Regions from separate parts of the Neobacillus niacini genome, predicted to be linked through region 1. Evidence: riboswitches for the same ligand, from Rfam matches in the RefSeq annotation. Region 1 holds a riboswitch; each other region holds the start of a gene.
What was found. Region 1 has a riboswitch for S-adenosylmethionine ahead of ACN6MT_RS09915 (methionine ABC transporter ATP-binding protein). Riboswitches for the same ligand answer to the same signal wherever they lie in the genome.

Region 1 (7,808 bases):
GAGTGGTTTTCCATTTACTTCCTGATCTAAAATAGGGAATTGACGACGAATATCAAGGACATTCATTATCGTACTTTCCTTTCAATTACAGCTGTTAATTGTTCCTTAACTCCCTCTATCGGCAGCTGGTTAACAACTGGAGCAAGGAAACCATGAATAACTAAACGTTCTGCTTCTTTTTTCGGAATACCGCGGCTCATTAGATAATAAAGTTGAACAGGGTCAACACGCCCTACTGAAGCTGCGTGACCAGCTGTTACATCATCCTCATCAATGAGAAGAATTGGATTTGCATCTCCACGAGCTTTTTCACTCAACATCAGCACACGAGATTCCTGTTCTGCATTGGATTTAGAAGCACCATGTAAGATATGACCAATTCCATTAAAAATAGAAGAAGCACTATCTTTCATGACACCATGTTTTAAAATATAACCTTCACTGTTTTTCCCATAGTGAACAACTTTTGTTGTAAAGTTTTGAATCTGTTCTCCACGTCCAACAACAACTGTTTTTGTATCACCATAGGCACCATCCCCAACTAAGTTGGTGGTGTTCTCAGAGATAGTATTTCCTTCATTCATTAATCCAAGTGCCCATTCAATTCGTGCATCTCTTCCCGCTGATCCACGACGGTTTACATATGTGGTGATCCCTTTTGCAAGAGTATCCACAGCACCATACTGAACTTTTGCACCCGCTTTTGCGATGACCTCTGTTACGATATTAAAGACACCATTAGCAGATTCTAAAGTTGACAGGTAATTTTCTACATACGTAACCGCACTATTATCATCAGCAACAACTAATACATGGTTTACAAGGTTTGCATCTGCAGAATCATGTAAATAAATTGAATGAATTGGTTCTTTAACTTCAACATTTTTAGGAATGTACAAGAATGCTCCACCATTCATTAATGCTGCATGGAGGGCAATCAAACGGTGTTCATCTGTTTTTACTGCTTCTGTTAACAAGTACTTTTGTACAAGACCGCTATGTTCACGAACTGCAGTAAAGATATCTGTAAAGATGACGCCTTGACCCTTTAATTCCTCGGTTAAAGAAATGTAAGCAGGGGTATGATTTCGTTGAATATAAAGATTTTTTGTTGTCGATTCGTCACCAATTAAAGCTTTTACTTCCTCTGGAAGCTCAGCCAGTGATGAAAAAGTTTCACTTTTTACTGTAGTTGTATCAAATTGAGTGAAATTCCACTTATCAATCTTGGTTTTATCCGGTCTTGGCATTGGAAGAGATTCACTCAATTCTAATGCTTTCACACGCAATTCTTCCATCCACGCAGGTTCGTTCAATTCTTTCGAAAAGGAACGAACAAAATCTTTATCAAATGATAAATTCGTTTCTGTTGTCATGATTATCCTCCTAACGCTAACTCTTACGCTTCTTGCCCAACTGTTTCATCTTCGATTCCGAGCTCTTGCTTGATCCAGTCATATCCTTCTGCTTCTAAGCGTTGTGCTAGTTCTGGTCCGCCTGATTTTACAACACGGCCCTGCATCATAACGTGCACATAGTCAGGAGTGATATAATTTAAAAGTCGTTGATAGTGAGTAATGACTAAACAGCCAAAACCTTCTCCGCGCATTTGATTAATACCTTTTGAAACAACCTTTAATGCATCGATATCTAATCCAGAGTCAATTTCATCTAAAATTGCGATTTTTGGCTCAAGCATCATTAATTGAAGGATTTCATTACGCTTTTTCTCTCCACCAGAAAATCCTTCATTTAGATAACGTTGTGCCATGTCGAGGTCCATCTCAAGGAATTCCATTTGCTTATCCATTTTACGAATGAACTTCATAAGTGAAATTTCATTTCCTTCGCCAAGACGGCTATTTAAAGCAGAACGTAAGAAATCAGCATTTGTTACACCGTTAATTTCGCTTGGATACTGCATAGCCAAAAATAGACCTGCGCGTGCGCGCTCATCTACTTCCATTTCAAGGACGTTCTGATCATCTAACATAATAGAACCGCTAGTTACTTCATATTTCGGATGACCCATGATAGCAGAAGATAAAGTGGATTTACCCGTACCATTTGGTCCCATGATTGCGTGAATTTCTCCACCTTTTATCTCGAGGTTTACACCTTTTAAAATTTCTTTCCCATCAATTTCTACATGTAAATCTTTGATCGTTAATGTTGACCCAGCCATATATATACCTCCGCAAAGATAGTTTTGTATCTTGTAGCCTAAAACACTAGCCCAAAATTCTATTCTCACTTTATTCTCATTACAATCTTATAACAAATAGAATCTGTTAGCAACTCATAAACAGTAATAACTTTATATGAAGGAAAAAGAAATTTTATTTTCACTCCATACATTCCAAATGAGAATTAGAATCAGACAAGATGTACTTGTAACATAATAATTCTAAACTGATTCATAATGTGAACGCTTTATGTAGTCACATACGAATAAAACTATAACGTATTTATCTCTATTTTGCCAAGACTTCGACATTATATTTGATACCTATTTTTACCTATCCCATTCGATTCATGTATATAATGTGATAGATAAAAGAAAACCAGTGAAACATCTTCACCGGTCTCCATCTATCTTCGTATCGTTTTTGACTAATTTTCAATCTAGAACTTATTCACCCGGTATTACAGCACCTTGGTACTTTTCTTCGAGGAATTTTTTAATTTCATCTGATTGCAGAACTTCTACGAGGGTTTTAATTTCCTCACGGTCTTTGTCCTCTGAGCGAACCACTACAAGGTTTGCTGGTACAACGTCATCGCCCTCAAATGCGATTCCGTACTTTCCAATGTCAATACCGCCTTCTAATGCGTAGTTCGTATTAATTACGACCGCATCTCCTTCACCACTTTCAAAAGAAGAAGCTAATAGTTTTGCTTCAATTAGAGTTGAGAAATCAAGCTCCTTGGGATTTTCAATAATATCCTCTACTCTTGCATTTGCTCCAACGCCTTCTTTAAGCTTAATTAATCCTTCTTTTTCAAAAATAGGTAAGATACGTCCATGGTCACTTAGTGAATCACTCATAATAATTTTTGCGCCTTTTGGAAGGTCATTAAGGTTTTTGTATTCCTTAGAATAAATACCGATCGGTTCCTTATGAACTCCGCCTACACTTACAAAATCAAAATCCTTATTTTCTTCCATTTGCAGTTCTAAATAGCCTGGTGTTTGAAAATAGTTTGCGTCGAGTTCTTTATCCCTTAACGCTACGTTTGGCAGGATATAATCTTGAAAAACTTGCACTTCTAGGTCAATCCCTTTTTCCTTTAATAAAGGTTTTGCCGCCTCTAACACTTCAGCGTGCGGTACAGCAGATGCACCCACAACTAATTTTTTGTTTCCATCTTCTCCTGCTTTATCAGCAGTATCGTCTTTAGCACCACCGCAAGCTGTTAGTGCAAGTGCTACTAACGCAATGATAATTAAACCAAATGCTTTTTTCATAATCTAACTCCTCCTGTTATCGTTTATCTGTTTTTTTTGTAAAATAATCCCCAATAAATTGGATGATAAAAACCAAAATTAAAATGGCAATTGTTGCAACTAACGTAACGAGCGGTCTATTGCGCTGAAAACCTTCTAGGTAGGCAAAATGACCAAGTCCCCCTGCTCCAATTACCCCAGCCATTGCGGTGAAACTTACTAACGAAATAGCAGTAACGGTTAGCCCTGATATTAAGGCAGGCAAAGATTCTGGAATTAATACTTTAAAAATAATCTGGCTATGTGTTGCTCCCATTGATTGTGAGGCTTCAATAACACCTTTATCGATTTCTCTAAGAGCAATTTCCACCATTCTAGCGTAAAAAGGTGCTGCTCCAATAATTAAGGCAGGAAGCGCCGCATTTGCACCCAGCATGGTTCCAACCAATAATTTAGTAAAAGGAATTAATAATACTATTAAGATAATGAACGGTATGGATCTAAAAATATTTACAAATCCAGCAATAAGAACATTTATACCTCTGTTTTCCCACAAATTACCTTTATCCGTTAGAAATAACAGCAGACCTAGTACTAATCCTAAAATAAATGTAATAAGGACTGAGATAGTAGTCATATAAAGGGTTTCACGAGTGGCTTCTAATAATTGAGTCCACTTTACCATTTCTGTAAAGTTAGCCATTACTAATCACCTCCACGCCGACTTGCTGGGAGCGAATGTAATCCACTGCCTTGCTAACCTCTTGTTCACTGCCATCAAGGTGGATAAAGAGAGTCCCATATGAACCACTTTGCGTTTGCGAAATTTTCCCCTGCAAAATATTGACTGTAACATTATTTTGACGGATTAAATTCGTGATTAACGGTTGCTCGACTGAATCGCCAATAAAGGATAATTGAACAACTTTACCTGATTGATAGCGTTCTAACAAATGTTCAGCTGTTTCTTTTGTTTCTTCAGGCTCGGTAACTTGTTGAACAAACCGTTTCGTAATCTGCTGTTGAGGGTTTTTAAATACCTCTAACACCTGTCCAAGCTCAACAATTCTACCACTTTCCATAACTGCGACCCGATGACATATTTTACGAATGACATGCATTTCATGAGTAATCAACACAATTGTTAATCCAAGCCTCTTATTGATATCTACCAATAAATCCAATATAGAGTCCGTGGTTTGAGGATCTAGGGCGGAAGTTGCTTCATCGCAAAGAAGTACTTTTGGATTGTTGGCCAGTGCCCGTGCAATTCCCACACGCTGTTTTTGACCTCCGCTTAGCTGGGAGGGGTAAGCATTTTCTCGGCCTTCAAGACCCACTAAATGAATCAACTCTTTTACTCTTTTTTGTCTTTCTGATCCGCCTACACCTGCTATTTCCAAAGGAAATGCGATATTCTCGCTAACTGTTCTTGACCAAAGCAAATTAAAATGCTGAAATATCATACTTATTTCTTGACGTGCTTTTCGAAGTTCACTGCCCTTGATTTTTGAAATAACACGGCCAGCAACGGTAACAGATCCTTCTGTCGGCAGCTCTAGTCCATTCAGCATTCGGATTAAGGTACTTTTTCCAGCGCCACTATATCCGATCACTCCAAAAATTTCTCCCTCTTTAACGTCTAAATTTACATCATCAACAGCTTTTAACTGTCCCTGTTTAGAAGGAAAAACTTTTCGGACATCTTTTATAGAAATCATTTCATCACCTACTTCTTATCCAATAAAATAATAATTGCAAAACGCTTCAGTATAGGGTTTGACTGTTTTTAGAAAAACATTCTTATATTAGAAAAATTAAAAAGCCTTTCTGCAATAGGCAGAAAGGCATTATAAATAAAAGACCTTTCTCCCATCTTCCAAAGCATTCGCTTTGTGTGAATTGGCACCATTTCAATAAATTGACGGTTGCCGGGCTTCATCGGGCACATCCCTCCACCTCTCTTGATAAGAGTATATCATTCAGTATTTAATTAATACGTTCATGTATTAAAGCAATCATTTTAGTACAAAAATTATCTTAACATGGATAAAAAAAGGTGTCAACGGAATTTTCTACAAATTTCGATAATACTTATTAAGCTTTTGCCTTTAAAGAAGCAACACCCGTAGCCTTCTCAATCGCTGCTTCCAGGTCTTCAATTAGGTCCTCTACATTTTCAATGCCTATAGAGAGTCGAATTAAGTCCTCAGAAACTCCTGCAGCCTTTAGTCCTTCTGCATCCAACTGTTGATGAGTGGTGCTAGCTGGATGGATAATTAAGCTCTTTGCATCACCTACATTCGCTACGTGCGCAAATAGTGTAATAGAGTCAATTAATTTTGCTCCTGCTTCTCTTCCACCTTTTATTCCAAATACAATCATAGAACCTGCGCCTTTTGGCAGATACTTATTTGCCAAATCTTGATCTGGATGAGAATTGTGCCCTGGATATGATACCCATTCTACCGCGGGATGATTAACTAAATATTCAACAACTTCTTTCGTATTGGCAATATGTTCTTTCATCCGTACGTGAAGTGTTTCAAGACCCAAGGTGAATTGAAATGCATTTTGCGGGCTTAATGCAGGTCCAAGGTCACGTAATAACTGTACGCGTGCTTTAACGATATACGCTGCAGCACCAAGTGCTTCCGCATATACGAAGTCATGATAACTTGGGTCAGGAGTAGTAAAACCGGGGAATTTCGGAGAATTCCAGTCAAACCTACCTCCATCAACAATAATTCCGCCTGTTGTTGTTCCATTACCCAAAAGCCATTTTGTTGCAGAATGAATAACAATATCAGCACCATATTCTATCGGTCTGCAAAGGTAAGGCGTAGCAAAAGTGTTATCAATAATTAATGGAACTCCTGCTTCATGGGCAATTTCAGCTACTTTTTCAATATCAAGAATTCTTAAAGACGGATTACCAATCGTCTCGCCAAACACAGCTTTTGTTTTATCCGTGATAGCCGCACGGAAATTTTCTGGATCTTCGGGATCTACAAACTTTACCTTTATTCCATATTTCGGAAGAGTAACGGCAAATAGGTTGTAGGTTCCACCATATAAATTAGAAGCTGAAACAATTTCATCTCCTGCTTCAGCAATATTTAAAATTGCCAAGGTAATGGCAGCCATTCCGCTTGCAACTGCTAGGGCGCCAACTCCACCTTCAAGTAAGGCAACTCTTTCTTCAAAAACCGTTGTAGTCGGGTTGTGGATCCGAGTATAAATATATCCGCTCTCTTTCAACGCAAAAAGATTTGCAGCATGTTCAGTATTTTTAAATTGATAGGCATTATTTTGGTAAATAGGTACAGCTCGTGCACCTGTTACTGGATCTGGAGCTAACCCTCCATGAACACTCAATGTTTCGAAACGATAATTCTTTTGATTTTCCCCCATACTAACACTCCTTCATTTTTATGAAATAAATTTTTTATAGCGCTCCTCTGGTTTGGTTAAATAAAAGATTGATTCGAGAAGTAAAATGGTACGAAATGGAGCTCTAACTTTTAGCTGTCCGTTGTTAATAAGAATTCTTAATTTCTCTTTTCCTTCAAGCAGGCCATAAATGGACTCACGTTGACCGCTGATTTCGTATGTAACAGCCCTACTGTTATAATCAATGAATAAAGTAACCTCTCCCTCATGAAAAACGAGGAAGTTTTCTTGACCATCACATACCAACTTTATTTTTAGCCCATCTAATTTTTCTATTAACTTGAGAACGTGACCGCGTTTCTTGATAGCAGAAATGAAAATCTGTATCATTTCCTCCATTTTTCATCACTCCGATTAACACTCCATTCTGTTATATATTCAAGTAAACAGGCTCGGATTCCTTTACAATCTCATCGACAAATTTCTACTTTAAATGACAATTAAAAAAACAGACGCGTCAGCATCTGTTTTATAGTAACAACTGTTTAATTTTCTCATATAGGAAAGGAACCGAGTTGAATGCATAAATCATTTCAACCAATTCTCCATTCTTAATAAAAAGCAGACAGGGAACACTTTCAATTTGAAACTTATCTGCCAGCTGCGGATAAAAGTTCAGATTCATTTTCCCTATTTTTACATCAACCATATTTTCAATAACTTGAAGCATTCTCGACGCTACCTGACAAGTACCGCATAAAGGCGTATAGAAGTATATAAGTCCAGATGAATGACTATTTAAGAATGATGATATTTCATCTAGGTTCCAATCGTTCATTTTTTAACCCATTTCTAAAAATTCAGAATGAACATCGATATTTGCACCTAAAAGGACTGTGGCAAGATGGTACACTGGTGCAGTTGCTACTTCACGGTACATTCTGTCTATATAAATATGTTCAGCTTG
Region 2 (7,808 bases), 2.3 Mb from region 1:
TATGATAAGGATATTTGTTTGTGTTAAAATCCAAAATTGAATAAACAGACCTTCCCGAATAAAAACGATAGAGCCAAGAAAAGCGAAGTACAAAATAAAAATAAAAGCTGCGATTTTTCCACACCATTTACCAAAATAATGCGTGATTAAATCAATAATATTTCCATTAGGATAATGCTTCATCACCTGTATAATGAGTAAACTCGCTAGTGTAGAGATTAACCAGCCAATAAGAAGGGGGATCCAGCCATCTGTTCCTGCTTTTTCAGCTAATTCACGCGGCAATGTTAAGAGACCGACTCCAGTCTGGACTCCATGTATTAAAAAAATATATTGCATGAATGTAATTTGATTTTGTGTATATTTCATCAATATTCGTCACCCTTTGGACGATTTGAGTTTGCTTTTTTGCTTTGAATCGCTCTTGTACTTTCAGGGCGTTTTACCATTGACCACGCAGGGAAACGAATAATTAGATCCTTCCAATCTGGAAAGCGTAAGGGAGCAATGGGACTGCCATAAGGTGTACCTAATGATTCGAGTGCAACAAAATGGGCAATTAATGTCATTAGTCCAACTGTGAGTCCCACAAATCCGAACCATGATGCTGCAATCATCATTGGAAACCTGAGCATCCGAATGGCTGCACCCATATCATAATTTGGAATAATAAAAGAAGCGATTGCCGTCAAGGCAACGACAATCACCATAATATTACTAACGATGCCTGCTTCTACAGCAGCTTGACCAATGACGATACCACCCACAATACCAACGGTTTGACCAATTTTTGCAGGAAGACGTATACCGGCTTCACGCAGCATTTCTAATGTAATTTCCATAATGATTGCTTCTATAAATGGCGGAAACGGAACCTTTTCCCTAGATGCACCAACCGATAAAAGCAACTTTAATGGGATAATTTCAAAGTGAAAGGCAATGACAGCAATATAGGTTGCCGGTAGAAATATAGCAACTAAAAACGCAAAATATCTCATGAGGCGAATGAAGGATGCGGCGATCCACCTTGACGCATAATCATCCATACTCTTGAAAAAAGTTTCAAATGTTGCAGGGCCAATTAGGACATTAGGGGATCGATCCACTATAGTCACGATTCTTCCCTGTAATATTTCTGCAGCAGCAAAATCAGGACGTTCCGTTAAAAGGAGTTGTGGAAACGGAGAATAAGGGTTGTCCTCTATATACTCTGCTAGGGAAGCTGCATTTAAAACACTATCGACTTCCAGCTTGTTTATCCGGTCTACAAGCTCCTTCAGTACCTCTGGATTTACAACATCGGCTAAATACATAATGGTAACCTTCAAGTTTCCTCTTGCACCAACAGTCATTTCCTTCATTTTCAATTCTCGGTTTGGAATATGCCTGCGAATCATCGCGATATTGTTAATTCCTGTTTCTGTGAACCCTACATGTTCACCTCTTAAGGAAGACTCAATGTTCGTATCCTCAATTCCTCTTTGCGGCCATCCCTGTGTATCAAAAATGAATGCTATATTCCGCTGATCAATAAATAAGACACTATTTCCTTGTAAAATTGCATTTTCTATTTCCTGCCAAGTACTCTTCTCTTTTACTAACCCCAGCGATACCTGTACTTCAAAGTCTTCCTCCTCCTTATTCGCTTCGAATAACAACGGGCTCAAGACATGATTATTAACCGTCTTTGTATCGGTGAGACCGCTTAAATAAACAAGAGCCGCTGAGCACTTTGTTTGTTTTATGGTAAAGTTCTTTACAACTAAATCGGGAGTCTCGCTAAAACTCTTCTGTATTTCTGCAATATTTTCGAATAAGAGTGGACTTATCACTTTTTCGGTGAGGTCATTGTTCTGCATTTTGAATGAACTTTGCTGTTTCTGTTTATTACGATAGTTTCGAAAAAAAAGCATAAAGAGAACCCACCTATTATGGAATAAGATAGGTTAGTTTGCATCTTTATATGGAAGGATATGCAATCTAATCCAACTTTCACCTAAGCACTGGCAACAAGGTACAATCTTCTAGGCAACAACGAAAAAAGCAAAGGCTGCCCTCTGCTTTAATCAAAATTATGTGTTTTTAGAGATTTGCTCTTTTTATTCTACGAACTATCTGATTGATAACTTCTGAAAAAACAAGACCAAAAGCGATTGAACCTGAGAGTAACGTTACCTTTGCACCTAAAGCCAAAGCTTGATAGTAATCGTCCTCGACAAAATTCCTCATTGTATCATACGCCAAACCGCCAGGAACCAAAGGAATGATTCCTGCAACACTAAAAATTATAACAGGCGTTTTATAAAATTTAGCTAACTCTTGACTAACAATCCCAACAAAAAGAGTGGCTCCAAGTGTAGCTAAAACGGAATCACCTGAATACTTTTCCGCTATATAATAGATAATCCATCCACCCATTCCAACAAATCCGCATTTTACTAACGTCTCCTTCGGTGCATTAAAAATTACGCCAAAAGCGGCTGTGGCAATAAAGCTTGTGACTAATTGTCCAATGATGTCCACATTAAGCCTCCATTTACAAAAAAGATAATACTACCGCAATTCCTGATCCAATAGCAAAAGCAGTTAAGAATGCTTCTGCACCTTTAGATAATCCCGACACTAAATGCCCAGCCATTAAATCTCTTACAGCATTCGTGACTAAAAGTCCTGGAACTAACGTCATGACGGACCCGATAATAATTTTATCTAACTGCTGTCCTGCCCCTATTTTCACAAGAAAAAACGACAGTAAGCCAATGATGAATGAGGCCAAAAATTCAGAGAAAAATTTTATTGGTATATATCGGTGAAAGTATAAAAAACCGAAATACCCTACTCCTCCAGTTAACATGGCTGGGATAAAATCGATCCACTCACCCCTAAACATAATCATAAAACAGCCGCTTGCAATCGAGGCTGCCGCAACCTGAACCATAAATGGAAAGGTCACATTTAATGAATCAAGCTCTTTTAGAAGTGTTAGAGCTGATTCTAGATCTAATTCTCCACTACTAATCCTCCGTGAAATACTATTTACCATGGCCACCTTTTTCAAGTCAGTTGATCTTGTTAATATTCGAATCAACTTCGTTTTGGTCGGCTCGGCACCTTCTGCAGAAAAAATAATTCCTGTCGGTGTTACATAACTGTGCGAATTCTCAATTCCAAAAGCAGCGGCCATTCTCATCATCGTATCCTCAACTCGATAGGTTTCCCCTCCGCTTTGGAGCATAATTTTCCCCGCAAGCAAACAAACTTCCATTATTTCATATGTACGTGTTTTTTCATTTTCCATCAATCCTTCACCACTATTACTCTTTCTTAATATGATTTCCTAAGTTTAATCAAAAACTTTCTGTTTATCAATAAAATAGACGCCAACCGTATAGGCAGGCGTCATAATAGGTTATTTTTTATAATGTTCTTTTAACTTCTTCATCCATTCCTCTTCAAAGGCAGCAGATTGACCCCAGCCCGGAATAATATCAGCCAGGTTTACCATATTAACAGGTTCTTTTGATTTTTGAAGATCTTCTTGTGAGATTAATGATGCTTCAAGATCGAACGTTTGTGGAGTTTCTTCTCCTGCAAGTTTCTTCGCTAATAATCTCATGTTAACAGCTCCGATTAACTTTGGATCAACCGCTGCTGTATATTTCCAAGCACTGCCATCTCTTTGGATTTCTTGTAAATCCGCATTTGAGACATCAATTCCATATAACTTAACTTCTTCTCTTCCAGCTTCTTTAAGTGCACGCGCAGCACCGATCGCAAAAGCGTCCCATGTTGCAAAAATGGCATCCAGTTTACCTTTTGGATATTTGTTCAACATAGCCGCAACTGCATTTTGTGTTTGAGTGCTTGTGTCAGCAGAAGCCACACCAAACCGCTCCACTTCCTTGATTCCTGGGTTCTTTTCCAATACATCCTGGTAAACTTTATTTCTACGAACCATTGGCGGGAATCCATCCACCCATAAATATGCAATATTCGCTTCACCATTTGTTTCTTTCACTAATTGATCAAGTGCCAGCGTCGCAAGTGCTTCATCATCCTGTGATGTTAGCGTAACTCCATCCACCGTTGTTAGGTTTGCATTAGAGTCAAATGCCACAACACTTTTTCCAGCTTCCACGATTTTTTTAACATCATTGATCGTAGCATCATCATCACCATGAGAAATAATAAATCCATCATAGTTTTGATTTAACGCTTGATTAATGGCGTCATGAAATTTTGCTGTATCTCCATTGGCAGTAAACACATCTACTTTGAAACCAAGCGCTTCACCCTCTTGTTTAGCACCAGCTAAGAATTGAGCTGTATGATCGTCCCCGCCGATTTTTCGAATTACCTTAATTTTTGGCTGCTCACCATTTGAGAAAACTTCTGGAACTCCCTCAATTTTTGTATTTCCGGTCGCCTGCTTTGTTTCTCCCCCAGAAGCACAGCCTGTAAGCAATAGTGTGGCTGCAATCGCAGATACAAACGTGCTCTTAAATAAATTCTTTTTCATGTTAAAAGCTCCCCTTTTTTGTTTTACGTGCATTCCTACCAACGTTGCTCCTAGGAGGGTTTCTGTAATAAAACAAAAAACCTCTCCAGAAAAGAGAGGTTTCATCACAAAAAGAAGGACTACTCCTCTCTTATCTCTCAAAACAATTACTTGTTCTGCAGGATTTAGCACCAATTCCAACGGAACGGTTGCTGGGCGTCATCGGGCCAGTCCCTCTGCCACTCTTGATAAGAGAACGTATTATTTTACTTGTTTAAAGTATTAAACTAAATTTAATCTCCTATTAACAATTTGTCAATAGTATTATCTAAATATTTTTAATAGAATAATTAGTTTGTAGCCATACCATATTACTTTTGCATGTAATAGATGTTACACAACAGGCCATATTACTGTCATTATTTTAAAAATTCGCTATTATTATATTTAGGAAAGCGAAATATTTTTCAGAAAGAAGTGGACGGACATGACTAATTCAGAAATGGCCAAACGGAATATTGTAATCATGTGGTTCGCAAACTTCTTTGTTGCCGGCAGTATGACGATGGTTCTGCCCTTTATTTCGTTGTACATAGAGACCTTCGGAGACTTTTCTGAAAAATACGTTCAACACTGGTCAGGAATAACCTTTGCCGTTACATTTGTATCCGCCTTTATTTTTTCTCCCATATGGGGGAAAATTGGCGACCGTTTCGGCAGAAAAAAAGTTCTGATAATTTCAGGCATCGGAATGGCGTTTTCGATATTTCTAATGGGCTATGTGCAAACCGTTTGGCAGCTTTTCCTTTTAAGGCTGTTGATGGGGTTTTTTACAGGTTTTATTCCAATGTCACAAGCTTTTATTTCTACCCAAACCCCAAAGGAAATAGCAGGAAGGGTACTTGGTACATTACAAACAGGCAGTATCACAGGATCCCTTCTCGGGCCAATGCTTGGCGGCGTATTAGCAGATTCACTCGGATACTCCTTGACTTTTAAGTGGACTTCTATTGCTATTTTTGTTTCGGGTCTGCTGGTTTTTGCAACAAAGGAGTACAAAATTGAACCGAAAAAGGGTGCAAAATCACATTATAGCAGCAAGGAAGTAATATTACATATAATTAGAAATCCAGTATTATTAACTGTTTTACTCATTTCTGCATTAGTTCAGATTGCCCATTTTAGCATTCAGCCCATTTTATCTTTATTTGTTACAGAACTCCACGGGCACACAAATATAGCCTTTTACTCAGGTATAGCTTTTTCAGCCGCTGGGTTAGGTAATTTGCTAATGTCAAGAAATTGGGGCAAAATTGCAGATAAACACGGATATATTAAGATTCTTGTGATTCTGCTTTTTGTATCTGGAATCATCTATCTTCCTGGAGCAATTGTCACCGATTATTGGCAATTAGTAATCATTCGTTTTATACTTGGAATCGCGATTGGCGGAATTATTCCCGTCCGTATTGCGTATATACGACAAGAGGCACCCATCGCCATGCAGGGTGAAGTTCTAGGTTATAACACTAGTTTAAGGTTCCTTGGAAATATCGTTGGTCCAATGTTGGGCGGATTTATTTCAGGTTATTTAGGATTTTCTGCTGTATTTATCAGCACGAGTGCATTATTAATCATCAGCGGAATCATATTATCTATCTCAATGCATAAACACCCAAACCTTGTGAAACATACAGCATAAAAAAAGCAGGAGCTCCTGCTTTTTTTATTTGCTTATATTGTTTTGGAGAATGGAAAAATCCAAATCCTGATAATAACTATTTTTAACTAAAATATTAGGACCCAAACAGGATACAGCTGGACAATGACAACTCAATTCCTTAGAGATGACAGAGGATTGCCAGTTTTCATACGCGTCGGTGAGCTTGGTATTTAGCACATTCCCTAATGCCGGCGTATCACCAAAATCGGTAACGATTATATCACCATTAAAGATGTTAACATTAAGACGGGACCTGCCATCAGGGTCATTTCTGACCGTTACCTTTCGGCTTTTATAAAGTCTGGATAAAAGCTCTAAATCCTCTGTCTTATGGCTGCAAGCATAAAAAGGCAGTGTCCCAAAAAGCATCCATACGTTTTCATCACGAATATTTAAAAGATGATGAATAGCTTCCCTTATTTCATTCAGTGACAACGTCTCTAGATTACTAGCAAAATCACTCGGATACATGGGGTGAACCTCATGACGCTGACAGAGCATTTCGTCAACAATTTGGCGGTGTATCTTCTCCAAATGCGGCAAGGTACGTTTGTTTAGCATGGTTTCTGCAGATACCATTACACCGGCCTTCACTAACTCCCTGCTGTTTTCTACCATTCTAGCAAAATACTTTTCACGTTGTTTGTAATTAGGCTTGTTTGCCATCCTGGCAAATCCACCCTCAACAAAATCATCCACTGTTCCCCAGTTATGCGAGATATGTAAAACATCTAAATAAGGAATAATCAATTCATAACGCGCTAATTCGAGTGTTAAATTGGAATTAATCTGCGTCCGAACACCATGCTCATGAGCATATTTTAAGATTGGCACTACGTAATTTTTTATAGAGGACAGCGAAAGCATCGGCTCGCCGCCTGTAATACTAAGGGACCGAAGGGTTGGAATTTCATCTAACCTATTTAATAGCAAATCCAGTGGAATTGCTTCGGGGTCTTTTGTTTGAAGGGTATAACCTACTGCACAATGCTCACAGCGCATATTACAAAGGTGAGTTGTCGTGAATTCAATATTGGTAAGCACCGGTTTTCCGTATTGCTTTATATCATTATAAGCTTCCCAGGGATCATATTCAGGGGTGATTTTTTTCAATTGAGACATAGTAAACTCCTTAAATCAGTATTAGAAAAACCACTTCATTATAGCTGATAGATGGTTCTTATGGATAATTTAATGCTTTTTTAAAAACCTTATGTTAGTAATTTATCTATTATTCTATACATGCATAATTTAATGTAATATGATTGAGACTAAAAAGATAGAATTTGTTATTTATGGATGGTGATACACAAAATGGAAATGCCACTCTTAAGCGAAGTCGAAAAACTGGCTTTAAAGAAGGTAAAAATCTTTAGACAAAGCCTGTTACGATATATTTTAAGAGCAATGCTTGCAAGTATGTTTATCGGTTTTGGTGTAATTGTTGCATTTAAGACTGGAAACTACTTTTATTTGGAACATTCTCCTTTTGCCTACCCGATGGCTGCTCTCACTTTTGGGTCAGCGATAATTTTAATCGCTTACGGGGGAGGAGATTTGTTTACTGGTAATACTTTTTATTATACC
Region 3 (7,808 bases), 2.8 Mb from region 1:
ATTTGTCAAATAATGAGGGAAACAGTGGATTTATTAAGTGCACAAGCGGTACTATATAATGTTCAATTTCATACTCATTATGAAGATAAATTAGAGTACGTTAATTGTGAACCAAACCAATTAAAAAAGGTTTTTATAAATCTTATTAAAAATGCAATTGAGGTCATGCCAAACGGCGGAGTAATTAAGATTTCGATAAGTACCATCAATGACCAATTTATACAGATATCGATTTGTGACCAAGGAAAGGGAATACCCTCTGATAAAATAAAAAAGCTTGGGGAGCCGTTTTACACGACCAAAGAAAAAGGTACGGGGCTTGGATTGATGGTAAGTTATCGAATTATCGAAGAACATAATGGAAGTATTGAAGTAGAGAGTAAAGAAGGGATAGGAACCTTATTTAAGATTAGGATACCATTGAATCATTTAGCTAAAGTATAGGAAACCACTACCAATAAAGGAAGTGGTTTTTTTGTTAGTATAGATCTGGCCTTCTATCTTCAAAAATAGGGATTTGCCTTCGAATATCTTTTACGAGGTCTAACTCAATTACTGCAGACAATATCTCCTCACTTGCTCCTGCTTCAGCAATAACATCTCCCCAAGGATCAATAATTATCGAGTGTCCGGCAAATTCATTATTTGGATCGGAACCGGATCGGTTGCAAGCAATGACAAAACACTGATTTTCAATTGCTCTTGCTATAAGCAGTGATCTCCAGTGCGATAAACGTGGAGCAGGCCATTCTGCAACAACGAATAAAGCTTCCGCTCCGTTTGCGGTATGTGCACGTATCCATTCAGGAAAACGAATATCATAGCAAATTACTCCGCCAAAAGTACGGCTATCCAATTCAAATAACCCTTTCTCCTTACCTGATTCTAGATAAAGATGTTCATTCATCAATTTAAAAAGATGTAATTTACTATATGAATGTACAAGCCTACCTTCATTATCAATAATAAGGAGGGTATTTTGAACTCCTAGATCACTTCGATTTGCCACTGAACCTCCAACAAAGTGAACTTGATATTTCCTCGCTGCTTTCTGTAAAAAATCAATGGTTTCTTCACCATTTCTGTCTGCAATTGTATCAAGTCGTGTCAAATCATACCCTGTTGTCCATAACTCCGGTAAAACAATAATATCTGGATTTTCCTTCATTGCTGTTTCGATAAGTTTTTCTGCGTGTTGGTAGTTTTTATTTGGGTCTCCAAAGGCAATGTCCATTTGCAAACATGTTATTTTAAATTTCACTTAACTTCACCTCATTTGAAATTTCGGAATTTTTTCTTTACAAGCTGTCTTAAAAGTTATATCATTTGTGACTAGAATTCAACAATAAAATGTACTAATTAAAGCAGGTGATATGATGAAACAATTTCCAACATCTCAAATTTTAAACAATCTTCCGAAACAGTTTTTTGCTTCTTTAGTTAAAAAGGTAGGAAAATACATTGAAGCAGGCTATGATGTAATCAATTTAGGACAAGGTAATCCCGATCAGGCTACCCCAAATCATATCGTGAAAAAAATGCAGGAAGCGTCTGCTAATCCTGCAAATCACAGGTATTCCCCTTTTCAGGGACACCGTTATTTAAAGCAGGCAGCCGCCGATTTTTACAAAAGAGAATATGACGTTACGATTGATGCTGACAAGGAAGTAGCCATTTTGTTTGGAGGTAAAGCTGGTTTAGTAGAAATTCCGCAATGCTTATTAGATCCAGGTGACACAATGCTTGTTCCTGATCCTGGTTATCCAGATTACTTATCTGGGGTAGCTTTAGCAAAAGCAGAAATGGTAATGATGCCGTTACGGGAAGCTAATAATTTCCTGCCTGACTATAATGATTTATCTTCAGAGGCGATTGAAAGAGCTAAATTAATGTTCCTTAATTACCCGAACAATCCAACAGGAGCTGCAGCCACGAAGGAATTTTTTGAGGAAACGGTCAAACTTGCAAGCCTTAATGATATTTGTGTGGTACACGATTTTGCATATGGGGCAATAGGGTTTGATGGAGTAAAGCCATTGAGCTTTTTACAAATTGATGGAGCAAAAGAAGTTGGGATTGAAATATATACTCTTTCGAAAACCTACAATATGGCGGGGTGGCGTGTCGGATTCGCTGTAGGCAATAGCAGTGTTATTTCAGCCATTGAGCTTTTACAAGACCACCTATATTGCAGCATATTTGGCGGCATTCAGGAAGCTGCAAGAGAAGCGTTAACCGGTTCGCAGGAGTGTGTTCGAGAACTGAATCATCTCTATGAGCGCAGAAGAAATGTCTTAATAGACGGACTTCGTTCTCTCGGCTGGAATGTGACAGCGCCGAAGGGGTCATTTTTTGCTTGGTTAAAGGTTCCTGACGGACTTACATCAACTGAATTTGCCGATCTCTTACTGGAACAAGCACATATTGCTGTGGCACCTGGGATTGCATTTGGTGAATTAGGCGAAGGTTATGTCCGGGTTGGTTTGCTCACAAGTGAGGAGCGTTTAGGTGAAGCGGTTAGAAGAATTAGTGAGTTAGAAATATTCAAAAAATAGATTGACAAAAAATGTGATTCTTGGGATAATGCAAAATATAGTTTATCAACGTGATAACAATAAATAATACGATCGTTTTCTTATCGAGAGCAGGCGGAGGGAAAAGCCCTATGAAGCCCGGCAACCGACTTAACATTTATGTTAGGCACGGTGCTAAATCTTGCAGCACAAGCTGAAAGATGAGAAGATGTTAGTTTGCGATGCTAACCTCTTCTTTTTTGGAAGAGGTTTTTTATGTTTTTTTGAGAAAGGAAGAGTAAAATTGACTGAATTAATAGCTACCTACCTAGTTCATGGTGAAAAAAATCTAGAAAAAAAAGCTGAGGAAATTGCTTTAGGTTTGACTGTCGGTTCATGGACGAACTTACCTGAACTAGAACAGAGTCAATTACGCAAGCACAAGGGCAAAGTAGTATCGACTGAGGGAATAAATGAGGAACAGTCGATAATCCGTATAGCATATCCAACGATTAATTTCTCTAATGATATTCCTGCTATTCTGACTACCGTTTTTGGAAAACTTTCATTAGACGGAAAAATAAAATTAATAGATTTACAGTTTGACAATGAATTAAAAAGTAAATTTCCTGGACCCAGATTTGGGATTGAAGGGTTACGAGAAAAACTTGGGGTTTTTAACCGCCCCCTATTAATGAGCATCTTTAAAGGAGTTCTTGGGAAGGATATTCGTTTCCTAACAGAGCAATTAAGGCAGCAGGCTCTTGGTGGTGTTGATTTCGTAAAGGATGACGAAATTCTTTTTGAAAATGAGCTGACTCCGTTTGAAAAAAGAATTTCAGAAGGCAAAAAAGTGTTACAGGAAGTATTTGAACAAACCGGACATCGCACTTTGTATGCGGTAAATCTAACAGGAAGAACATCACAATTGAAGGACAAAGCACGGAAAGCAAAAGAGCTTGGTGCAGACTTGTTACTTTTTAATGTTTTTGCCTATGGATTGGACGTTCTGCAGGAGTTACGCGAGGATGATCAAATTGCATTGCCATTAATGGCTCATCCTGCTGTAAGCGGGGCGTTAACATCATCTTCCCAGTATGGCCTCTCTCATTCTTTATTACTAGGTAAGCTGCTTAGACTTGCTGGTGCTGATTTGTCGCTATTTCCATCACCATATGGAACAGTGGCATTAGAGAAATCCTCTGCTATTTCTATTGCAGAAGAATTAATCAAAGCGGACACTATAAAGCGGTCGTTTCCTGTCCCTTCAGCAGGCATACATCCAGGTTTAGTGCCACTCTTGATTCGGGACTTTGGGATTGAATCTGTTATTAACGCTGGAGGCGGCGTTCATGGTCATCCAAATGGTGCCCGCGGCGGCGGACTTGCATTCCGCCAAGCAATTGAAGTAAATCTTCAGGGGAAAACACTAGCCGAAGGTGCCCATCTTTACCCAGAGCTTAAGAGTGCATTGCAGTTATGGGGAAATCAAGAGGTGTCAGTATAGATGAAGCCTGTTATCTACTGTGATTTTGATGGGACAATTACCGAGAGTGATAACATCATAGCAATCATGAAAAAATTTGCACCACCTAATTGGGAGCAAATTAAAGACCAAATTTTATCACAAGAGATTTCCATTAGTGAAGGTGTAGGTAAATTATTTGCAGAATTACCAAGCAGCAAAAAAGAAGAAATTACAAAGTTTGCCATCGAAAACGCCAGGATACGAGAAGGGTTTTCTGAATTTGTGGAGTTTGCAAGAAAAGAGAATATCCCTTTGTATATTGTCAGCGGTGGAATTGATTTCTTTGTTTATCCAATTCTTGAAAAATACGGTCCGTTTGAAGGGATTTATTGTAACCACAGCGATTTTTCAGGGGAAAATATAAAAATCCTATGGCCGTATACCTGTGATTCTTTATGTGAAAATGAATGCGGGTGCTGCAAGCCTAGTATTATCCGTAAGCTAAATAAAGATGGAGATATCTATAAGATTGTAATCGGTGATTCCGTAACCGATCTTGAAGCGGCTAAACAAGCAAATTTCGTGCTGGCAAGAGATCTACTGGAGAAAAAATGTTCTGAATGGGGTTTAAATTATAAAGGGTTTACTACCTTTTATGATTGTATAGAAGAAATTAAAGATCAGATTGAGGTGAAGAGGACATCATGTTAAAAGAAAAATGGCTGGAATTAGCAGATATAAAGGATGAACTAGCTGAGCGCGATTGGTTTATGGGAACAAGCGGCAACCTTGCTATTAAGGTAAGTGATAATCCTCTGCAATTTCTGGTTACCGCGAGTGGTAAGGATAAACGCAAACGTACAGAAGAGGACTTTTTGTTAGTAGATGAATTTGGGTATGCAGTTGAAGAAACTCACTTAAAGCCTTCTGCAGAAACGCTGCTTCACGTCGAAATTTATCGTAAAACCAAAGCAGGCTGTAGTCTCCATGTTCACACCATAGATAATAATGTAATATCAGAGGTTTATGGTAATCAGGGTGAGGTGACGTTTAAGGGGCAGGAGCTGATTAAGGCTTTCAACAAATGGGAAGAGGACGCAGTGCTGACGATTCCAATTATTAAAAACTATGCTCATATCCCAACGCTTGCACATGCATTTTCTGAGCATATTAAAGAAGATTCGGGTGCTGTATTAATCCGTAATCATGGTATCACTGTATGGGGAAGAGATGCATTTGAGGCAAAAAAAATTCTTGAGGCTTCTGAGTTTTTATTTAAATACCAATTACGCTTACTAGAACATAAGCCATACCAGTTATTTAAAGTTGTATAAATTAATAGGGGAGAGTTGATCAGATAATGGCATATATTACATTTCAAAATAGAGAAGACAAAATTCAAAATCAAGAAGAGGTAGCAAGTTTCCTAGCAACACAAGATGTAATTTATGAAAATTGGGATATTACAAAACTTCCAGCTACGCTTGTTGAAAAGTATCTTTTAAGTGATGAAGAAAAAAATGAAATCCTAAATGTTTTTTCAACTGAAATCTCAGATATTTCTGCTAGAAGAGGATATAAAGCGCAGGATATCATTTCATTGTCTGATAATACTCCAAATTTAGATACCTTGCTAACAAACTTCAAAAATGAGCACCACCATACGGATGATGAAGTTCGTTTTATCGTAAGTGGTCATGGAGTGTTTGTAATCCAAGGAAAAGACGGTGAGTTTTTCGAAGTTCATCTTAATCCAGGAGATTTAATTTCAGTTCCAGAAAACACAAGACATTATTTTACACTAGAAGAAGATCGAAAAGTAGTCGCTATTCGTATTTTTGTTACTACAGAGGGCTGGGTGCCAATATACGAAAATGAAGAAATTCATCAATAATTTATGTTAACTGGCTGCTAAAAAGCCAGTTTTTTTTTGTGTTTTAGTAAATGTATTTACTAAAAAATTACCGAAATCAGATGGAAAATTGTCGTAAAAACAAAGAACAGCATGTGAAATTTGTCGAATAATGCAATAAAATGCTTGTTTTGTCTACTTTTGCGAAAGTATTTACTTTTTACTAAAATCTTGTCATAATTCATCAAGTAATCAATTTTTTAACAGTTTAGTGTAAAAGAGTAAGGAGTAGGTGGAGAGATTGTACATGGATAGTTATAACCCTTCTGAGATGCTTAACGCAATAAAAGTCAAACGAGCAATGATGATAAATTGTGCAAATAAAAAAGGATTCACAAGTGAAGAAACAATAAAATACAGCCAAGAATTAGATGTATTAATAAATGAATATCAGAGAGCAGCCCAGCAATTTCCGCGGCCAAATGAAGAAGTGAAATTCGCATTTAATCAAATGGTAATGATATGGCCGAAAGTATTTGTATAGGATTAGCACTTAAAAAATATCTATTAAAAAAACCATAACTAAAAGACCAGTAATAAATGCATAAGTAGAAACTCGTTCATTACCATCTCCGTGGCTTTCTGGAATTAACTCTTTATAAATAATAAACAGCATCGCTCCTGCCGCAAAAGAAAGACCATAGGGGACAAGCCCTTGGACAAACGAGGTTAAATAAAATCCTATAAAAGATGTGACAATTTCAATTGCCCCCGTTAGAGTAGCCAGTAAAAAGGCCTTGAGTTTGCTTATTTTTTGATTAATTAAAAACAGTGCAACAAGAAGGCCTTCTGGTGCATTCTGAAACCCAATTGCCAAAGCGATTAAATTCCCCGTATCTTCTGTTTGCGAAGCATAGCTGACACCGACCGACAAACCTTCTGGAATATTATGCAGTGTAATCGCTGCAATAATTAACAAAGCCTTTTCATCAAATTGGATTCCATACCGATTATGTTCAAGATCAATATGCGGAATTTTTTTTTCGAGAGTTGTTAATGATAATACCCCAAAGAATACACCGAGAGATAGTGAAATAAAACCCCCAAGCTTCAAGGCTTCAGGAATAAGCCCAATTGTTGAGGCAGCCATCATAATCCCTGCGCTAAAAGCCAAGAGCATATCCATCCAGCGGTGTGTAAGAGATTGATTTATAAACAGAATAAAAAGGGCACCCGCTCCAGTTGATAAAGCAGAAAGAACGCTTCCTACAAACACTTCCATCATGCAAGCCTCAAACCTTTCATTCATTAAAAATTTTGCAATATGAATTAAACTACATATTTAGACAGAAACTGTGATTTTTATCATTGTCTATATCTGAATATTTCTTATAGTTAAATTAGTACTATTCTTATTACTATTTCCACACCATGAGGTTCTGCTAATCTTATACTCCTAGATTTTACTTCAATCCCTAAATTTATCAATTTAGAAAAAAGAATCTATCATTGTTTGGTACTATGCTTGTGTTGCGATACATATATCGTAATATGGCATTTTTTATAACCAAGGAAGGCAAACGCTTTCAAACAAACATAGCAATTATGGGGAGGGAAAGTACTACATGCACATTGTCGTATGTGTAAAACAAGTACCAGATACTAAAATCATTAAAATCAATCCCAAAACAAACACACTCGACCGGAGAAGCGCACCAGCCATTTTGAATCCTTATGATGCTCATGCTGTGCAAGAAGCTGTAAGCATTCGTGAAAAGACCGGCGGTACGATTTCAGTTTTGTCCATGGGACCGCCGCAAGCGACAGCAATAATTAAAAAGAGTGTTGAGATAGGTGCTGACCGGGGGTATTTAATTACGGACCGTGCCTTTGCCGGGGCAGATACACTTGCAACCAGCTATGCCTTATTTAAAGCATTAGAAAAAATAAACAAGGAAATTCCTATTGATATGAT
Region 4 (7,808 bases), 2.1 Mb from region 1:
AACATCGGAAAGTAATGGGGAATATAGACCACCCATAAAAAGTTTGAAGATTATGCTGATTAAAAGAAGTGAGCAGGATCATGAAGGAAACCCCAATATTGAAGCAGGAAAGTGGGCACTGCCAGGTGGATTCGTTCAACCTGATGAGACTGCATTACAAGCTGCAGAACGCAAACTTAAGGAAGAGACAGGAGTGGATGGACTGCGAATCAAACATTTTGGCGTTTATGATTCCCCAAGTCGGGACAAAAGAGGCTGGATTATCTCAAATGCTCATTATGTCATAGCGAATGAATCTTCCTTAAAGAACCGCAAAACTACTTATGATGCTCAAGATATTCAACTCTTTTCTATGGAAGAGGCTCTAGCCCTTAATCTTGCATTCGACCATCGCAGCATTATTGATGACGCCCTATGGTTTATTAAGAAGGATATGGCCCTCACCACACTTGCAAAACATTTCCTTCCGGAAGTATTCGTGTTATCAGAGCTGCAAGGCGTTTTATTAACCGTATTGGATGATCCAGCCATCTCGACCGATGCCGCATTTTTTAGGAAAGCACCCACACTGCCCTTTATTGAAGCGGTTTTGGAAAACGGAAAACCAAAGAAATCAAATGCCTATTCAAAAACACCAGCGCAGCTGTACCGGTTTACCGATTATCAACCAATTGTTTCTGTTTATAGAAATAAATTAAAAGGCTAGGGGAGAGATACAAATGGGGATATTCAAGAATTGGACGCGATTTGAAATAGGATGGTTGTTAACCTTTACTTTCATTAACATTTACTTGTTCTTTGCTTGGTCAGACTCACTACTAGGCTTTATTTCATCTATAAGCGGTATGCTTTGCGTCGTTTTGGTTGCTAAGGGGAAAATCGCTAATTACTATTTTGGGATTGTCCAAACATTAACCTACGCCTATATCGCATATGGCTATGGTCTTTACGGTGAAGTGATGTTAAATGCGCTGTTTTATTTTCCGGTACAATTTATCGGAATCTATTTGTGGAAAAAGAACAAAACCGAACAGGGTGTAAAAGGGGAAGATGTCATGGTAAAAAGTCTTACAAAAACCGGCTGGTTCTATACGTTGTTATCGATCCTCATTCTTACGATTGGATATGGCTTTTTCTTAAAATACCTAGGCGGCAATCTTGTATGGACGGATTCAGCCACAAATGTTTTATCGATTGCAGCACAAATTTTGATGTTGAAACGGTATACGGAACAATGGCTCTTATGGATTTCAGTCAATGTCTTATCGATCTTCTTATGGCTGGGTGCACTTATCTCTCAAGGTGGAAATGATGTCTCCATGTTAGTCATGTGGTCAGCATTTCTGGTCAATAGCATTTACGGCTATGTGAACTGGAGAAAGTTATCAATCAAACAAATTCAGGAGGCGGCTTAAATGACAATTGGGTTTATCGGAGGAAAATTCTTGCCCCTGCACCTTGGTCATGTTTATGCCATTGTTCACGCCTCAACGATAGTGGATGAACTGTATGTTGTTTTATCTCATAGCGAATTACGAGACAGAGAGCTTTGTAAGAATACAAAAATGAACTATATTCCAGCTCAAATCCGGTTACGCTGGCTTTCGCAATTAACCAAAGATATGCCGAATGTAAAAGTAATCAGTATTGAAGATGATCAAGATAACGACAATTACAATTGGGCAGAGGGAGCACAATTCATAAAAAGAGAAATTGGAAAGCCAATCGGTTACGTGTTTAGTTCAGAGCATGAATATAATGAGATGTTTAAAGAATTATATCCTAGTGCAAAGCATAAACTGATTGATCCCACGCGCTCACAAGTAAACATCTCAGCTACAACCATTCGTAACGAGGGTGTCTTTAAACATTGGGAGTTTATTCCTGATATTGTTCGGCCTTATTTTATAAAAAAGATTGTGTTAATTGGGACAGAAAGCTGTGGGAAATCAACCTTAACTCGAAACCTTGCCAAAATCTATAACACTACCTATGTCGAGGAATATGGGCGGTCTTTATGTGAAGAATTAGGCGGCTGCGACGGAATTATGGTGAAAGAAGATTATCAACGAATTGCTTATGGGCATAAGATGGAAGAATTTAAAGCAATTGAAAAAGCAAATAAGCTTGTGTTTATCGACACCGAAGCCATCGTAACTCAATTTTACTCCCATCTATATAATGAAGCAGATCAGCCGATCCTTGATGAAATCGCAAAACTACAAGATTATGATCTATGGCTTTTCCTGGAGCCCGATGTAAAATGGGTGGATGACGGCTTGCGTGTTCACGGTGATGAGAAAGTTAGGGACAAAAACAATCTGCACCTAAAGGATTTATTAAATAAGCATGATATTGACTATAAGATCTTGATGGGTGATTATGAGAGACGGCTTAAAGGTGCCATACAACATATTGAAAAATTGCTGCAGCAATAATTCTCCACTAAAACAAACTGTTGAAAAGCAGTTTGTTTTTTTACTATTTAAAAAGTATTGTAATTTTAAAACTTTTAAAATATAATAAATCTAGTTTTTATTATTGTTATGATGTTTATAATGTTTACGTTTCATACATATCGTTTACCTTATCCAGAGAGGCAGAGGGACTGGCCCGATGACGCCCGGCAACCGCTATATTTATATAGTATGGTGCCAAATCCTACAGAACGAGTTCGTTCTGAAAGATAAGGAAGAGTATCGTCATAAACCCTCTTCCTATCTTTCGGAAGAGGTTTTTTTTATGGGCCGAAACAGCAAAACACGAACATTAAAATAAAATATTTAAAAAATGTTCGATTTTGTATTGCTATATTTAAACTTTTTTAGTAAATTAGTAGACAAATAGTAATAAAAACGAAATATTACACAGGGGGAACATCATGAGAAAACTACTTTCACTTATCGTACTAGCTTTAGTCCTGCTTGTAGCAGGATGTGGGGCACAAGAATCATCTGGGAAAGATACTTCGTCAAACAAAGAGGATAAGAAGAAAATCGCACTTGTTCTGCCTGAGAAAATTGGGGTTAACCCATTCTTCCAGCAAATGGATGAAGGTGCAAAAAAAGCAGCAGAAGAATTTGGAGTGGAATTGAACACAATCGAATCTACTGATCATTCAGCAATCGAAGAAAACCTTCGCGTAGCTGTGGCAGAAGGATACGATTTAATCATTACTTCATCATTTGAATCTGAGGATGCATTGAAAAAGGTAGCAACAGAAAATCCGGATCGTCAATTTGCGATTATTGATACCGTTGTAGACCTTCCAAATGTTCAAAGTGTAAATTTCAGAGAGCACGAAGCGGCATTCCTACTTGGAGCTGCAGCAGGTCTTTCTACCAAAACCGACAAAGTGGGTATGGTAGTAGCAATGGATATTCCACTTATGAAAAAATGGTCAGTTGCGTTTGAACAAGGGTTGAAGGAAACCAATCCAGACGCGGAGTTCTTAGTAAACTACGTTGGAGGATTTACAGATCCTGCGAAGGCAAAAGAATTAGCTTTATTACAAGCTTCTAAAGGAGCAGACTTCGTGGCAGGGGCTGCTGCAGTCGGTGATCTAGGAGTATTTGAAGCAGCAAAAGAAAAGGGATTTTTTACATCAGGTCAAGACGTTGACCGTACTGAGGTAGATCCTGAGCACGTAGTTCTGTCACAGCTTAAAGGAACAGATGCTGCTGCCTATGAAACGATAAAAGCATTTGCAAATGGCAATTTTAAATCTGGTGTGGTCGAGTATGGCTTGAAGGAAAAGGGCGTTGGCTTAACATATGTAACACATGAAAGCAAAACTCCGCTTAACAGCTTTGTTGGACAAGAAGTGATTGACCAAGTAAAAGCACTTCACGAAGAAATTGTATCTGGAAAAAGAGAAATCAAAAATCCACTGAGCAATTAATCTGAAAAAAGTAAACCGACTGCACAATGATGTAGTCGGTTTCGATTTTTAAAGGGGGGCAAACCATGACCTATGTGTTAGAAATGAAGGAAATGACCAAAAAGTACGGTGAGTTTCTTGCGAATGACAAGATTTCAATACATTTGAAAAAAGGAGAGGTTTTGGCCATTGTCGGCGAAAATGGTGCCGGAAAAACGACCCTAATGCGGATGCTTTATGGACTTGAACAGCCGACCAGCGGGGAAATCATACTTAATGGTAAGAACGTCAAATTTTCGGGACCGCTCGAGGCGATTGAAAATGGAATTGGTATGGTCCATCAGCACTTCATGTTATTCTCTGATTTTACTGTAACAGAAAACATTGTTATTGGTCATGAACCGAAACGGAATGGTTTCTTTAATAGAAAAGCTGCGGCCGAAAAAGTAAAGGAACTAAGCAATCAGTATAAAATCAATGTGAATCCATTGAAAAAAGCTGGGGACTGCTCGATAGGGGAGCAGCAGCGGATTGAAATATTAAAAGTGTTATATCAGGGTGCGGATATTATTATCCTCGACGAACCTACAGCGGTGTTGACGCCTCTTGAGGTTGAGGAACTTTTAAAAACCATTGAATTTTTAGCACTTCAGGGCAAGAGTATTATTCTTATTACCCATAAGCTTCCAGAGGTAATGAAGGTAGCGGACCAAATTACCGTGCTAAGAAATGGCCGGGTGACAGGAAATGTGTTAAAACAACATACAGATGTTGAACAGTTAGCTACCTTGATGGTTGGACGTGAGCTCCAAAAGCTTACCGAGCGAGTCCAATTGGACGGTGAACCTCTTCTAGTAGTCGACAACCTCACCATTGGCGGGAAAGAGGAGAAACCCATTTTGGATGATCTTTCTTTAACCGTACACCGTGGAGAAATTGTCGGAATTGCAGGGGTTTCAGGGAATGGTCAGTCCGAACTAATCCAGGCGATTACAGGTTTAAGAAAAATCGATAATGGCAGTATTCGCTTAGGGGAGACAATCTTGGATGGCACATCTGTAGCAAATCGAAGAAGTGCGGGTCTTGCCCATATTCCTGAAGACCGTTACCTATGGGGAGCGGCGAAGGAAGCGACTGTCGAAGAAACAGGTTTAATGGGGTATTATCGAAAGAAAACCTTCAATCATTCTTCCTTCATTCGACTAAATGGATTCCGCGAGCTTCTTAAAGGATGGATTGACCGTTTTGAAATTAAAACACCTTCCTTAGATGAAAAATCCGGAAACCTATCAGGCGGAAATTTGCAAAAATTAATTGTCGCCCGTGAACTTGGATTTGAAACAGATTTCCTCATTGCTGCAGAACCAACACGTGGTGTAGATATCGGCGCTATGGAATATATTCATGAAGCGATCATAGAGAAACGAAATAATGGAGACGGAGTCCTTCTCGTCTCATCCGAGTTAACGGAAATACTGACGTTATCAGACAGAATTGCTGTTATGTATGAAGGGAAAATTGTGGACATCCTTAATCGAAAAGAAGCGACGGAAGAGAGATTAAGCGTACTTATGGCAGGAGGAAACGAGAATGAATCGCAAGCGAAAACTACAACAACTGCTTAAATCGTTGGTACAGCCTCTTACGGCCGTGTTAATCGGACTCCTGACAGGTGCCGTTGCGATTAGTTTAGTAGGGGCTTCTGTTTTGGAAACCTATAAAGTCATGTGGGACGGGGCATTTGGTAACTTTTACTTTGTTACTGCTACATTTGCGCGCGCCACTCCTATCATTTTGATCGGTTTAGGGCTGGCCATCGCCTTTCGTGCTGGTGTATTCAATATGGGGGCAGAAGGTCAAATGGTGTTAGGTGCTGTCAGTGCTGCACTTGCTGCTTTATATGTTCCTGGATCTGGAATCATTAAAATACTAGCTGCATTGGCGGCTGGATTCTTAGGAGGGGGCTTATGGTCGCTTCTTGCGGGATGGATGGAAACGAGATTTAAAGTTCAATTATTGATTTCTACCTTACTGTTAAACTATGTAGCGGTATTATTTGCCGGTTATTTAGTTTCGCACCCGTTTCAAGACAAAAGTGGCTCGGCTGCTTTAGCGCAGACGCCGATGATTGACCAGGTGGCATGGCTGCCTAAGCTATTCCCAGGTATGAGTGTTCATATGGGATTTGTGATCGCCATTGTTTTAGCGATTATTCTATTTATTATACTTCGATTCACCTCAGCGGGATATGAAGTAAGAATGCTTGGCTATAACCCATTTTTTGCTGAGTATGGCGGGATTAACAAGATAAAGGTGCTGTTGTACAGCATGTTCTTTAGCGGCGGGATTGCTGGACTAGCAGGGACTGTAGAAGTTCTTGGTTCACAATATCGTTATGTGGAAGGTTCCCTGACCGTACCAGGTTATGCTTGGACTGGACTGATGGCAGCCCTTTTGGCAAACTCGAATCCTCTTGGTACAGCGGTTGCTGCGATTCTGCTTGCTGCACTCCAAACAGGGGCAATGGGAATGGAACGGAATACAGAGGTTCCGCTTGAAATTGCCAGCGTGATTCAGGGTGTGCTTATTCTTTTTGTAACAGCTAAAATCACCATGAATTGGTGGAAAGTAAAGAAGAAAGGTCGTGACATCCATGGAGCTGCTTGATCTCACCTTTTTTACATCGGCGATTCGAATGATCAGTCCTATTCTATTGGCAGCTTTAGGAGGGGCAATATGTGCTCGCGTTGGAATTTTTAATGTTGGGCTTGAGGGTTTAATTTTAGCTGGTGCTTTTTCTGCTATTGTTGGAAATTACTTTAGCGGGAGTGTGCTCGTAGCCGTTTTAACTGGGGCACTGGGTTCCGTACTAGTTTCCTTGTTATTCGGTTTGGCGGCCATTCGATTAAAAGCAAACCCAATTGTAGCAGGTATTGCGATCAACTTTTTAGTTCTCGGCTTGACTACGTTTGGACTTCGAGCCATTTTTGATGTAAAAGGCGCCTTTTATGATAAAAACATGGAAGGTCTTCCGAAATTGGATATTCCGGTAATTGAAGGGATTCCTGTTGTCGGGAAACTTCTTTCTGGACATTCACCACTGGTATATATCGCCTTTTTAGCGGCAATAGTGTTGTACATTTTCTTTTACCGTACCGTTACGGGCTTCAGAGTCCTTGCAGTGGGCAAAAATGAAGCAGCAGCCAGAAGCCTTGGCTTAAAGGTTACACTTTTACAATATGGTGCCATTGTTGCGTGTGGAATCCTTTGCGGTTTGGCAGGAGCCCAGCTCTCACTTGGACAAGTAACAATGTTTACAGAGGGCATGACGGCAGGTAGGGGATTCATCGCACTTGTGGCAATGATGTTAGGTCAATCCCATCCAATTGGTATCGTTGGATCTAGTCTTTTATTTGGACTGATGGATGCACTGAGCATCAGACTTCAAGGTTTTTCAATGCCAACCCAATTCACAGCGATGCTGCCATATATTATCACCATCTTCGCGATGTTCTTCCTAAAAGACCGCGGGGCAGATTCACAGCTTTCAGGGCAGCAAAGCTCTAGGTAAGGACGAGGAGGATATTTATATGAATAAAGCAGAAAGAATTAAAAAAACAAGAGTTCCGGCAGTCGACCCCAAGCTGGCAAAGCGTCTGCCGCCTGGCCAGGCATTAACAGAACGTTTCCCGATTCTTCATGAAGGGGATGTCCCGGAGTATGATATGGAAAAATGGGATTTAAAGGTATTCGGTGAAGGGGTCGAAGAGGTCGTACTTTCTTATGATCAAATCAAAGAAATGCCACAGACGGATATTAAGGTTGACATCCACTGTGTAACCCGATGGTCTCGCTTTGACAATCGGTTTACTGGTGTCAAATTCAGTGATTTTCTTAAGGAAATTGGTGTCACTGCTAAAAGTAAGTA

Region 2: it holds a riboswitch for S-adenosylmethionine, as region 1 does, so the genes downstream of both, ACN6MT_RS28655 (sugar ABC transporter substrate-binding protein) here and ACN6MT_RS09915 (methionine ABC transporter ATP-binding protein) in region 1, are expected to answer to the same signal.
Region 3: it holds a riboswitch for S-adenosylmethionine, as region 1 does, so the genes downstream of both, mtnW (2,3-diketo-5-methylthiopentyl-1-phosphate enolase) here and ACN6MT_RS09915 (methionine ABC transporter ATP-binding protein) in region 1, are expected to answer to the same signal.
Region 4: it holds a riboswitch for S-adenosylmethionine, as region 1 does, so the genes downstream of both, ACN6MT_RS20735 (BMP family lipoprotein) here and ACN6MT_RS09915 (methionine ABC transporter ATP-binding protein) in region 1, are expected to answer to the same signal.

What each region holds. Positions count from the first base shown of each region.
Region 1 covers NZ_CP183883.1:2,114,980-2,122,787, reverse strand. The annotation lists gene ACN6MT_RS09940 (cysteine desulfurase) at 1-66, opposite strand, end outside; gene sufD (Fe-S cluster assembly protein SufD) at 66-1,376, opposite strand; gene sufC (Fe-S cluster assembly ATPase SufC) at 1,400-2,185, opposite strand; gene ACN6MT_RS09925 (MetQ/NlpA family ABC transporter substrate-binding protein) at 2,633-3,469, opposite strand; gene ACN6MT_RS09920 (methionine ABC transporter permease) at 3,486-4,151, opposite strand; gene ACN6MT_RS09915 (methionine ABC transporter ATP-binding protein) at 4,144-5,169, opposite strand; SAM riboswitch class I at 5,318-5,422, opposite strand; gene ACN6MT_RS09910 (O-acetylhomoserine aminocarboxypropyltransferase/cysteine synthase family protein) at 5,546-6,862, opposite strand; gene ACN6MT_RS09905 (hypothetical protein) at 6,881-7,240, opposite strand; gene ACN6MT_RS09900 (thioredoxin family protein) at 7,371-7,679, opposite strand; gene ACN6MT_RS09895 (toprim domain-containing protein) at 7,683-7,808, opposite strand, start outside.
Region 2 covers NZ_CP183883.1:5,832,580-5,840,387, forward strand. The annotation lists gene ACN6MT_RS28635 (GerAB/ArcD/ProY family transporter) at 1-369, opposite strand, end outside; gene ACN6MT_RS28640 (spore germination protein) at 369-1,913, opposite strand; gene ACN6MT_RS28645 (threonine/serine exporter family protein) at 2,083-2,523, opposite strand; gene ACN6MT_RS28650 (threonine/serine exporter family protein) at 2,537-3,298, opposite strand; gene ACN6MT_RS28655 (sugar ABC transporter substrate-binding protein) at 3,410-4,519, opposite strand; SAM riboswitch class I at 4,647-4,753, opposite strand; gene ACN6MT_RS28660 (MFS transporter) at 4,986-6,200, shown strand; gene yfkAB (radical SAM/CxCxxxxC motif protein YfkAB) at 6,225-7,343, opposite strand; gene ACN6MT_RS28670 (formate/nitrite transporter family protein) at 7,536-7,808, shown strand, end outside.
Region 3 covers NZ_CP183883.1:5,287,471-5,295,278, reverse strand. The annotation lists gene ACN6MT_RS25940 (ATP-binding protein) at 1-444, shown strand, start outside; gene ACN6MT_RS25935 (carbon-nitrogen family hydrolase) at 479-1,261, opposite strand; gene ACN6MT_RS25930 (pyridoxal phosphate-dependent aminotransferase) at 1,377-2,555, shown strand; SAM riboswitch class I at 2,633-2,741, shown strand; gene mtnW (2,3-diketo-5-methylthiopentyl-1-phosphate enolase) at 2,818-4,020, shown strand; gene ACN6MT_RS25920 (2-hydroxy-3-keto-5-methylthiopentenyl-1-phosphate phosphatase) at 4,021-4,692, shown strand; gene ACN6MT_RS25915 (methylthioribulose 1-phosphate dehydratase) at 4,686-5,315, shown strand; gene ACN6MT_RS25910 (1,2-dihydroxy-3-keto-5-methylthiopentene dioxygenase) at 5,342-5,875, shown strand; gene ACN6MT_RS25905 (aspartyl-phosphate phosphatase Spo0E family protein) at 6,141-6,377, shown strand; gene ACN6MT_RS25900 (ZIP family metal transporter) at 6,387-7,118, opposite strand; gene ACN6MT_RS25895 (electron transfer flavoprotein subunit beta/FixA family protein) at 7,459-7,808, shown strand, end outside.
Region 4 covers NZ_CP183883.1:4,196,723-4,204,530, reverse strand. The annotation lists gene ACN6MT_RS20750 (NUDIX domain-containing protein) at 1-706, shown strand, start outside; gene pnuC (nicotinamide riboside transporter PnuC) at 720-1,415, shown strand; gene nadR (multifunctional transcriptional regulator/nicotinamide-nucleotide adenylyltransferase/ribosylnicotinamide kinase NadR) at 1,416-2,438, shown strand; SAM riboswitch class I at 2,585-2,693, shown strand; gene ACN6MT_RS20735 (BMP family lipoprotein) at 2,882-3,901, shown strand; gene ACN6MT_RS20730 (ABC transporter ATP-binding protein) at 3,967-5,505, shown strand; gene ACN6MT_RS20725 (ABC transporter permease) at 5,471-6,547, shown strand; gene ACN6MT_RS20720 (ABC transporter permease) at 6,534-7,451, shown strand; gene ACN6MT_RS20715 (sulfite oxidase-like oxidoreductase) at 7,471-7,808, shown strand, end outside.